2 regions of the Dehalobacter sp. TBBPA1 genome follow, and region 2 is predicted to be linked to the other one. Evidence: riboswitches for the same ligand, from Rfam matches in the RefSeq annotation. Region 2 holds a riboswitch; the other holds the start of a gene.
The links. Region 2 has a riboswitch for cyclic di-AMP ahead of ablA (lysine 2,3-aminomutase). Riboswitches for the same ligand answer to the same signal wherever they lie in the genome.
Positions count from the first base shown of each region.

Region 1: it holds a riboswitch for cyclic di-AMP, as region 2 does, so the genes downstream of both, AB3489_RS07175 (C40 family peptidase) here and ablA (lysine 2,3-aminomutase) in region 2, are expected to answer to the same signal.

Region 1 is NZ_CP162385.1:1,442,323-1,446,753, reverse strand. It holds gene AB3489_RS07180 (TrpB-like pyridoxal phosphate-dependent enzyme) at 90-1,460, shown strand; cyclic di-AMP (ydaO/yuaA leader) riboswitch at 1,664-1,798, shown strand; gene AB3489_RS07175 (C40 family peptidase) at 1,802-2,998, shown strand; gene AB3489_RS07170 (DUF456 domain-containing protein) at 3,220-3,699, shown strand; gene AB3489_RS07165 (ABC transporter ATP-binding protein) at 3,901-4,431, shown strand, end outside.
Region 2 is NZ_CP162385.1:2,101,458-2,105,888, reverse strand. It holds gene nhaB (sodium/proton antiporter NhaB) at 1-294, opposite strand, end outside; cyclic di-GMP riboswitch class I at 381-472, opposite strand; gene ablB (putative beta-lysine N-acetyltransferase) at 671-1,519, opposite strand; gene ablA (lysine 2,3-aminomutase) at 1,494-2,777, opposite strand; cyclic di-AMP (ydaO/yuaA leader) riboswitch at 3,082-3,219, opposite strand; sodium ion sensor (DUF1646 type) at 3,273-3,327, opposite strand; gene recQ (DNA helicase RecQ) at 3,668-4,431, shown strand, end outside.

The sequences.
Region 1 (4,431 bases), 660 kb from region 2:
GGACAAGGCTTTTTTTTAATAGATTTTCGTTTATTCAACGAAGATTAATCAAAAGATAGTTAATAATAATCTGGAAAGGAATGAAGACCATGACAAGCATACCTTACAAAATCTATTTACCTGAAGAAGAGATGCCCAAGTACTGGTATAATGTAAAAGCTGTTATGAAAGAGCTCCCGCCGCCCTTTATTCATCCGGGCACGATGAAGCCCTGCACCGCAGATGATCTGCGGCCGATCTTCTGTGACGAACTGATTGAACAGGAACTGAACAACACGGACGAATATATCGAAATTCCTGAGGAAGTTCGTGAATACTACAGGATGTACCGTCCTTCCCCGCTCGTGAGAGCCTATAATCTCGAAAAGCTGCTGGATACACCAGCAGAGATCTATTTCAAATTTGAAGGCACGAATACTTCAGGTTCCCACAAATTAAACTCTGCAGCTGCCCAGGTTTATTATGCCAAAAAACAGGGTCTATCTTCGCTGACAACGGAAACCGGTGCAGGACAATGGGGTACGGCCTTATCGATGGCCTGTGCGTTTTATGATATTCCATTAACGGTCTATATGGTGAAGGTGTCTGCAGAACAAAAGCCTTACCGGAAAGCCGTCATTGAAACCTATGGTGGAAAAGTCATTCCATCTCCTTCCGACACGACGGAAATCGGCCGGAAGATTCTGGCTGAAAACCCCGGCACAGGCGGTTCTCTTGGCTGCGCGATTTCGGAAGCGATTGAAACATCTGTCAAAACCGAAAACTGCCGTTATGTACTTGGCAGCGTACTCGACCATGTCCTGCTGCACCAGTCCGTGATCGGCGAAGAAACCAAGCTTGCCTGTGACAAGTACGGCATTGAGCCTGAAATGATCATCGGCTGTGTCGGCGGTGGGTCAAACTTTGGTGGTCTGGTTGCACCCTTCATGGGTGACAAGATCCGCGGCAAAAATAATATCGAGTTTATTGGTGTTGAACCGGCCTCCTGCCCTTCTCTGACCCGCGGCAAATATGCGTTTGATTTTGGAGATACAGGAAAAACGACGCCCCTGATCAAAATGTATACGCTCGGATCAGGGTTCATTCCCTCTCCGAACCATGCCGGAGGCCTCAGGTATCACGGTATGAGCGGAATCGTTTCCAAACTGTACAATGACGGCTATATGACAGCCCGGGCAGTTGAACAGTCCAAGGTATTTGAAGCAGCTACAGCCTTTGCGCGCTGTGAAGGCATCCTGCCTGCTCCGGAATCCGCACATGCTTTGCGGGTTGCAATGGATGAAGCGCTCAAGTGCAAGGAAACCGGTCAAAAGAAGACCATCCTGTTTGGCCTGACTGGCACCGGATATTTTGATATGGCTGCTTATATGAGCTATAACGCCGGCACAATGACAGACTATATTCCGACCGATGCTGATCTGGAAAAAGGCTTTGCTACGCTGCCAAAAGTGGATCTATAGAATCGGCATTCCTAACAGACTTCGTGATAAGGGAATGTATCTAAACACAGCCTATGAAGGGCGCTTCAAATATAAATTGAGGCGTCCTTCCTTTATATCTCTTGGGCGTTGTAGCTTTGCACAGCGTTATAAAATTTTCGTTCCGAGGCAGGATATTTAAATTATGTGTCGAAATATTACAAAATTGCGTATTATAATATGAACTAAATAAAGAGCTGAATCCAGGCCAGCCTGGAGCGGGGGAACTTCTTTTTCTGGGGTGAATCGCATTTTGCGTAGGGCCTATACCTTTGGTCCGAATCCGTCAACTAACCTCGTAAGCTAAGAAAGGTGAAAATTTGATGCATTTTAAGCAGATCATTTGCGTTACCTTGACCTGCCTTAAAAAAATATCATGGAAATCACCGCGCCTGCTCGGTGGTTTATTTATTACAATGATATTAATCGGGTCGTTTGCCTGTTACCTTGCCACCCCAATGAATGCCGTCGCTGTCTCAGTCAACGGGAAACAACTTGGACTCGTCTTTAACCAGAATACCGCAGATACACTTATGGCGTCTGCAGCCAAAGAAAAACCTTACGAGATGGCCTATACCAATATCACCGTCAGCAATGCCGATTATCTTCGTTCTGCGCTGCGGCCAAACAATGTTGAAGAAAAAATTAATCACCCCTACGATGCCTATCAGTTCACCATTAATGGTACTGTGATTGCCGTTTTGCCGGAAGCGGAAGATATTGATCAGGTCTTAAAAGAATTTCAGGCGTATTACGTGAAACCCACGAAAGATAATGTCGTGACTTCCGTTAAGATCGCCGAAGACGTCATATCCTCCAAAACAACGGCCGGGCTTTCTCAAATTCAATCACCTGAACAGGTTTTGAAATCTCTGATTGACCATAACTCCCTTACGGTCATCTGTCAGGGAAAATATACGGAAACGCAGAAAATCCAATATGATACCATCACCAAGAAGGATTATAAGCTCGGCTTTGGTAAAAAAGAAGTGATTACGGCAGGCAGTGACGGATCGAAGTCCGTAACCTATTCTTATGTCCAGAGTAACGGCAAGTATTCGGAAAAGCAGGTTGTCAAGGAAACGATTCTCCAGGACGCTGTGACTGAAGTGATTGCCGAAGGCCCGACTGCCAAGCCGATCCTGGTTGCTTCCAGATCCAATAGCTATTCAAATGTCGTTGATTATGCACTGGGCTATGTCGGATGCCCGTATGTTTATGGTGGAATAAGCCCCGGCGGGTTTGACTGTTCCGGATTTACCCGCTATGTATACGCTGCGGCCGGTGTCTCCCTTCCCCATTCCTCTTTCGCGCAGTATGCTTCCGGTACCCCGGTTGGCAGGGATGAGCTGCAGCCTGGAGACCTTGTCTTTTTCTCGACCTATGCCCGGGGCGCCTCACACGTCGGTATTTATATTGGCGGAGGACAATATGTGCACGCCTTTAATTATTCAACCGGCGTTGTCGTATCCAATCTAAGCGCGCATTCGTCCAGTTATCTTGGTGCCCGCAGATATTAACAACTTTGCTGGCAAGAGTTATCAACACAAATAGGATGATGCTAATAGTTAACTTTTAGCATCATTTTTATGTCAATGACTTGAACATAACCGAGCTGTTTGCATTAAAAAATTGAATTTTTCTTTCCAATCCAGTATATTTATACGGGTAAGCAGCAAATTCATTGGTTATTATCATAGAACATATGAATGATCCTATCTGAAAATGGAGGGAAGAAAGAATGGATATGATTGCTTTAATCATTGCGGTTGTTCTCTTTATTGCGGGTATTGTTGGAACTGTTCTTCCCGTTTTGCCCGGCGTCATTTTGATCTATGCAGGCATGCTGGTCTATGGCTTCATGACAGGCTTCGCAACATTAAATGCCTACTTTTTCATCCTGCAGGCCCTGGTCGTAATCCTGCTGTTCTTTGTGGATTATTTTGCCTCGGCTATCGGAACGAAACGCTTCGGTGGAAGCAAGCAGGCAGCCTGGGGCGCAGTGATCGGCACCATTCTGGGTTTGATCGTTCTTGGACCGCTTGGTATCATTCTCGGTCCGTTTTTGGGGGCGATTGCAGCCGAACTGATCCGTGGTACGGAATTAAAGAAGACAATCCAAATTGGTTTAGGTACACTGCTCGGTGTCCTTGGCGGTACTGCTGTCAAGATCGGTGCCGAAATCATTATGATTGTCTATTTTTTCGTGCGCATCTATTAATGACTTTGCATAAATATTCTATTAGAAAGCACATTTCCCCTTTGATTTCTGACAGAAATATTAATTTCATTTTTTCCATAGAATGGAACCCATCCGCCTGATTTTTTAATTTTAATGAAATATGCTATACTGTTCCGAGAAAAGAGTAAGATTCCTGCAAGTATTTGCAGGCTTTATTTTTAGAAAGCGTGGCTCGGCAGCATGAATATCCTGAACCGTTTTGTTCGTTATTATAAGCCTTACCGCCTGTTGTTTTATACGGATATGCTTTGTGCAGTGATTGTCTCCGTCGTCGATCTGTCCTTCCCTCAAATCCTAAATCACTTAAGCAAAAATGTTTTTACACAAGGCAGAGAAGTGATCCTGCACAGTATCGGCTTTTTCAGCGCAGTATTGCTGACACTCTACATAATCCGCTACTTTTGCCAGTATTTTATCACTTGCTGGGGCCATATCATGGGAGCCCGGATGGAAGCCGACATGCGCAGAGATTTATTCACGCACTTTCAGCGTCTGTCTTTCTCTTACTACGACCAGAACAATACCGGTGAGCTGATGTCCAGACTCGTCAATGACCTTTTTGACATTTCCGAACTGGCGCATCACGGACCGGAGAATATCTTTATTTCCTTCCTGAAAATCATCGGGTCATTTGTTTTGCTGATGCTGCTGAATGTGCCAATGACTCTTATCCTGCTCGCTGTCACAGCGATCATGGTGATTTTCAGTATT
Region 2 (4,431 bases):
AATAACCGGCAGGTTCATTTCAACCTCGTGATAGACCATATGAGGGTTAGTAAGTCCGAGCACAACGGCTTCAATCGCCAGAAGCCCACCGGCAGGAAGCGGATAACATTTTAACGCCATTGCCAGGGTAAAAATAAATTCGACAATCAACACCCACCCGGTAACGTACATACCGGCGGTAACCATCAAAATAGGGTTCAACACCAGAAAAGCAAGAATTGTTCTTTTGTACCAGTCCGGAGCGCGGCCCAGAAAATTATCTCTGAAAGCCCGTCCGATGCCCATTTCTTTCATATGTACTATCCTCCCAAGTGAAAATAAAAGACATAAAAAAGAGAGTACTCCAAAACGGAACTACTCCCCCCCAAGAAGTTCATATTACTTGCAGCCTGGCAATCATAGCAACTTACAAGCAACCTTAGACCCATAGCTTTAGCGTCCTTCACTTTCACGAAGTTTGCATCAACCTGTACAACTATATATTGTTATTTTTGCTTAAGCTTTTATATTATAACAGAAAATTATTCTTTTGAATACCCTGAATATATCCACTTTATGCTGAAGAGTCCAGGTATTTATCTTAAGTATTTTGTTTTTTAATATAATCCTTTAGCAAATCAGGCTATCTCTCAAAAATCTTCTTCCCCTTGACTTACAAAATAGTATTTTACTATTTTAAAGTTTTTACCCAAATATTCATATCTTCAAAACCGCCGCAAATATGGCAGTTGTTGATTAGTCTACCCCGATACATATACCCCAGCTTGCTTAAAGACCTGTTGATTCCAAGATTGTTAGCTCTTGAAAGGCTATATGCTGTAGCAAAGCCATTGCGTTTCAAGTGTGTTTCCAGTTGGAATATCAATTCGCTTAATATGTTTCTGCCTCTATACTTTGGATAAGTGGCGCAATCAGTTATTTCAGCGTTCATGTGTTGTTTGTCAAGATCCGCCGAAGCAATACTGATAATTTTTCCTTCTTCTTCCGCTACCATATATAAAATATGATCCTGCATAACTTTTTGAAGATACTCTCTGCTGAAAATAGGAGTTGGATAGGTTTCAAATGCCGTTTGAAAAAGCTGAATTATCTGGGGAATATCGTCCGGCACGGCCTGCCTTATCGTATAGTTTTTATTCTTATTCAGCTCGAATTTATTGGTATTCTTAACGCAATAATCGATAATTCTGTTTTCTTTCTCCTCATAGAGTGAATTTTTGCGCTTCGTATCAAGAAAAAGGGACATACAAGTTGCATCCTCTCCCTGAAAAAAACCGTCGATAACCCCCTCTGCTACAAACCCACATTCCTCAAAGATACTAAGATCTTGTTTATAACAATTCGCAATAATCTTACCCAGATTTTCTTTTTTGGAATAATCAATAATCTCTTTGATTATCAACTCAGACAAAAGAGAATGACTCAATATTTTAAGCCTTTTATTGCGATAATCCACGTACATGTCCACACCCGAAAAGTTTGTATATAAATTTTCACATTCGTCTTGATCTATATTCATGGAAGTCCTCCCTCTTGTTGAGTCTTACGTTTGTACTTGGAATCAAGCACACTTGTTCATCTCTGTATAACTTTTCTAATCCCCGGTATTCTTTATTCTTGAATTTACTGCACGTGCCGCATTTTCGGCACTGGTGCGTTTTATCCCGAGGCTCGCTATACGTGCAAATTACACCTTCATAATTTCTAAGAATGACCTTTTCAGGGGAATATGAAATCAAGTATTGTGGATTGACTGGGATCTTCCCCCCGCCTCCAGGCGCATCCACAACAAACTGTGGAATAGCTAGACCCGAGGTATGTCCACGCAGCATTTCTATGATTTCAATCCCTACAGAAACCGGAGTTCTGAAATGCTCTATTCCTTCTGAAAGGTCGCACTGATAAAGGTAATATGGTCTAATTCTGGAGCTTATCAGTTTCTGAACCAAATCACGCATTATATAGGGGCAATCGTTAATGTCTTTTAAAAGTACAGATTGGTTGCCAAGAGGAATTCCGGCATCTGCCAATTTCTCGCATGCCATGCGAGCCTCAATTGTCAATTCCTTGGGGTGGTTAAAGTGAGTATTCAGCCAAATTGGATGATATTTTTTCAGCATTTTGCAGAGCGTATCGGTAATTCTCTGAGGCATGACAACTGGTGTTCTTGTGCCTATCCGTATTATTTCCACATGTTTGATTTCTCGTATTGATCTTATGATTGCTTCCAGCCTTTCATCAGAGAGGCATAAGGCGTCCCCTCCTGACAAAAGTACATCTCTGACTTCTTTATGCGCTCTGATATAATTAATCGCCCGTTTGATATTGTCCTGGGAAAGAGCCCTATCCTCATGCCCGGCAAATCGTCTTCTTGTACAGTGGCGACAATACATTGAACACTGATCAGTAATAAGCAAAAGTACCCTGTCCGGATATCTGTGAGTAAGACCCGGGACTGGCGAGTCGACTGTTTCATGCAGCGGATCACAACTGTCGAACTTGGATATTTTAGTTTCATGAACTGTCGGTATTGCTTGCCGCCGTATAGGGCAATGCGCATCATTAGGATTCATGAGCATCGCATAATAGGGTGTTATTGCCATACGTAATTTTTTAAGACTTACTTCTACTCCCTGGCGCTCATCCTGGGTAAGATTGACCACCTGTACCAACTGATCTATTCCGGTGATTCGATTGGCAATCTGCCATTGCCAATCCTGCCATTGTTCTGTCGTTATATCTTTCCATAAAGGTATATCCCTGTAATCTCTCGGCATTTCATTATGCTCCTCTCCAATCTTTATTCAGCCTGTTCCTCCTTTAATCTCTCCTAAATGTTTGCCTCTTTTATGGCTGTGGGGGACTGCATATTGCCGCTACGATTCTGATATCATCTTCTTGTAATAATACTCCGGCAATTTCCTACCTGTTCTGCCAAGACCCGAAATACATACAGAAATCATAGCAATCCTTCCTTTTTAATAATTGTTTTTTCTTCAATAAAAAATGCTGCAGAGAGGTCCCTGCAGCATATGCCTAAAAAATTTATACCCTAACTAAAGGTGTCATCAAGCATATTAATCACCTTCTCTTCCAACGCTTACGAGATTAGCTGACGGATTCGGGTCGAAAGAGCCTAACCCTACCAAAGCACCTGCTATGGATTCACCCCTATTTGTTTGGGTCTCCCGTTCCATACGGATTCAGCGTTTAAAATAAATTCAGTTTTATTCTTTGATAAAAACATAAGGTGAAAAGCTAACACATTAAGTAGCCTCCCACCCCAGAGCCTTGTTTCTCTTGAAAATGGCAAGTGCCATTCCAACCGAAAGCAAACGTATTATGTTTTGCGTATCCTATTTACTGAATCCAGCCAAAATATTAGCTGATAAATATAGGATAACAAAAGATTAATTTAATGTCAATTTAAAATGTATTTTTTTGGCAATGTTTCCTAACCATGTGAACTACAGTTTCTTGTTCACAGAAACACCTCCTGAAAATAATTGCTGCAATGATATCAACGATATGAAGAATTGTAACAAAAATCCTGAGATTAATAAAGGAAATGACTTTTTTTCGGCGAACTTTAATACATAAAATCGGCCATAGATTCTGCTCTATGGTTATTTTTCTATAATCCCGGCGGATGGGAGATTGATTGGATATGATTGCCAAAGCCAAAGAAGCCCTGCTCAAATATTACGGTTACCGGGAATTCAGAGGAGGGCAGGAGCAAGTGATAGAGAGCCTGCTTCAAAGGCAGGATACGTTAGCCATTATGCCCACAGGGGCAGGCAAGTCGATTGCGTATCAGATTCCGGCGGTTCTGTTTGAAGGGGTTACGCTTGTCATTTCCCCTTTGATCTCTCTAATGAAAGATCAAGTGGACAGCCTCAGGCAAACCGGGATTCCGGCTACGTTTATCAACAGCTCTATTTCTCCGAAAGAGACCTGGTCGCGCATTGACAGGATGCAGCGGGGAGAGTATAAGCTGGTCTATCTGGCACCGGAGCGTCTGGAATCGGAAGAGTTCCTTGCCAGGTTGAAGGGACTGCCAATCCATTTTGTGGCTGTAGACGAAGCGCATTGTGTTTCCCAGTGGGGCCATGACTTTCGCCCGAGCTATTTGCGGATCAGCAAGTTTCTGCAATCCCTGCCCGCAAGGCCGTTGTTTGGAGCTTTTACAGCTACGGCCACAGAGGAAGTCAGGCAGGATATCATCCGCTTGCTGGGCCTCAAGAAACCGAATTGCTTTATTACGGGATTTGATAGGCCGAACCTGAAGTTTTCCGTTCTGCGCGGTGAAAACAAAAAGGTTTTTATCCAGGACCATCTGAAAAATAACCTCAATGATTCGGGAATTATCTATGCCGCAACGCGTAAAGATGTCGATAAACTCTATAAATTACTGAAAGGACAGGGATTCTC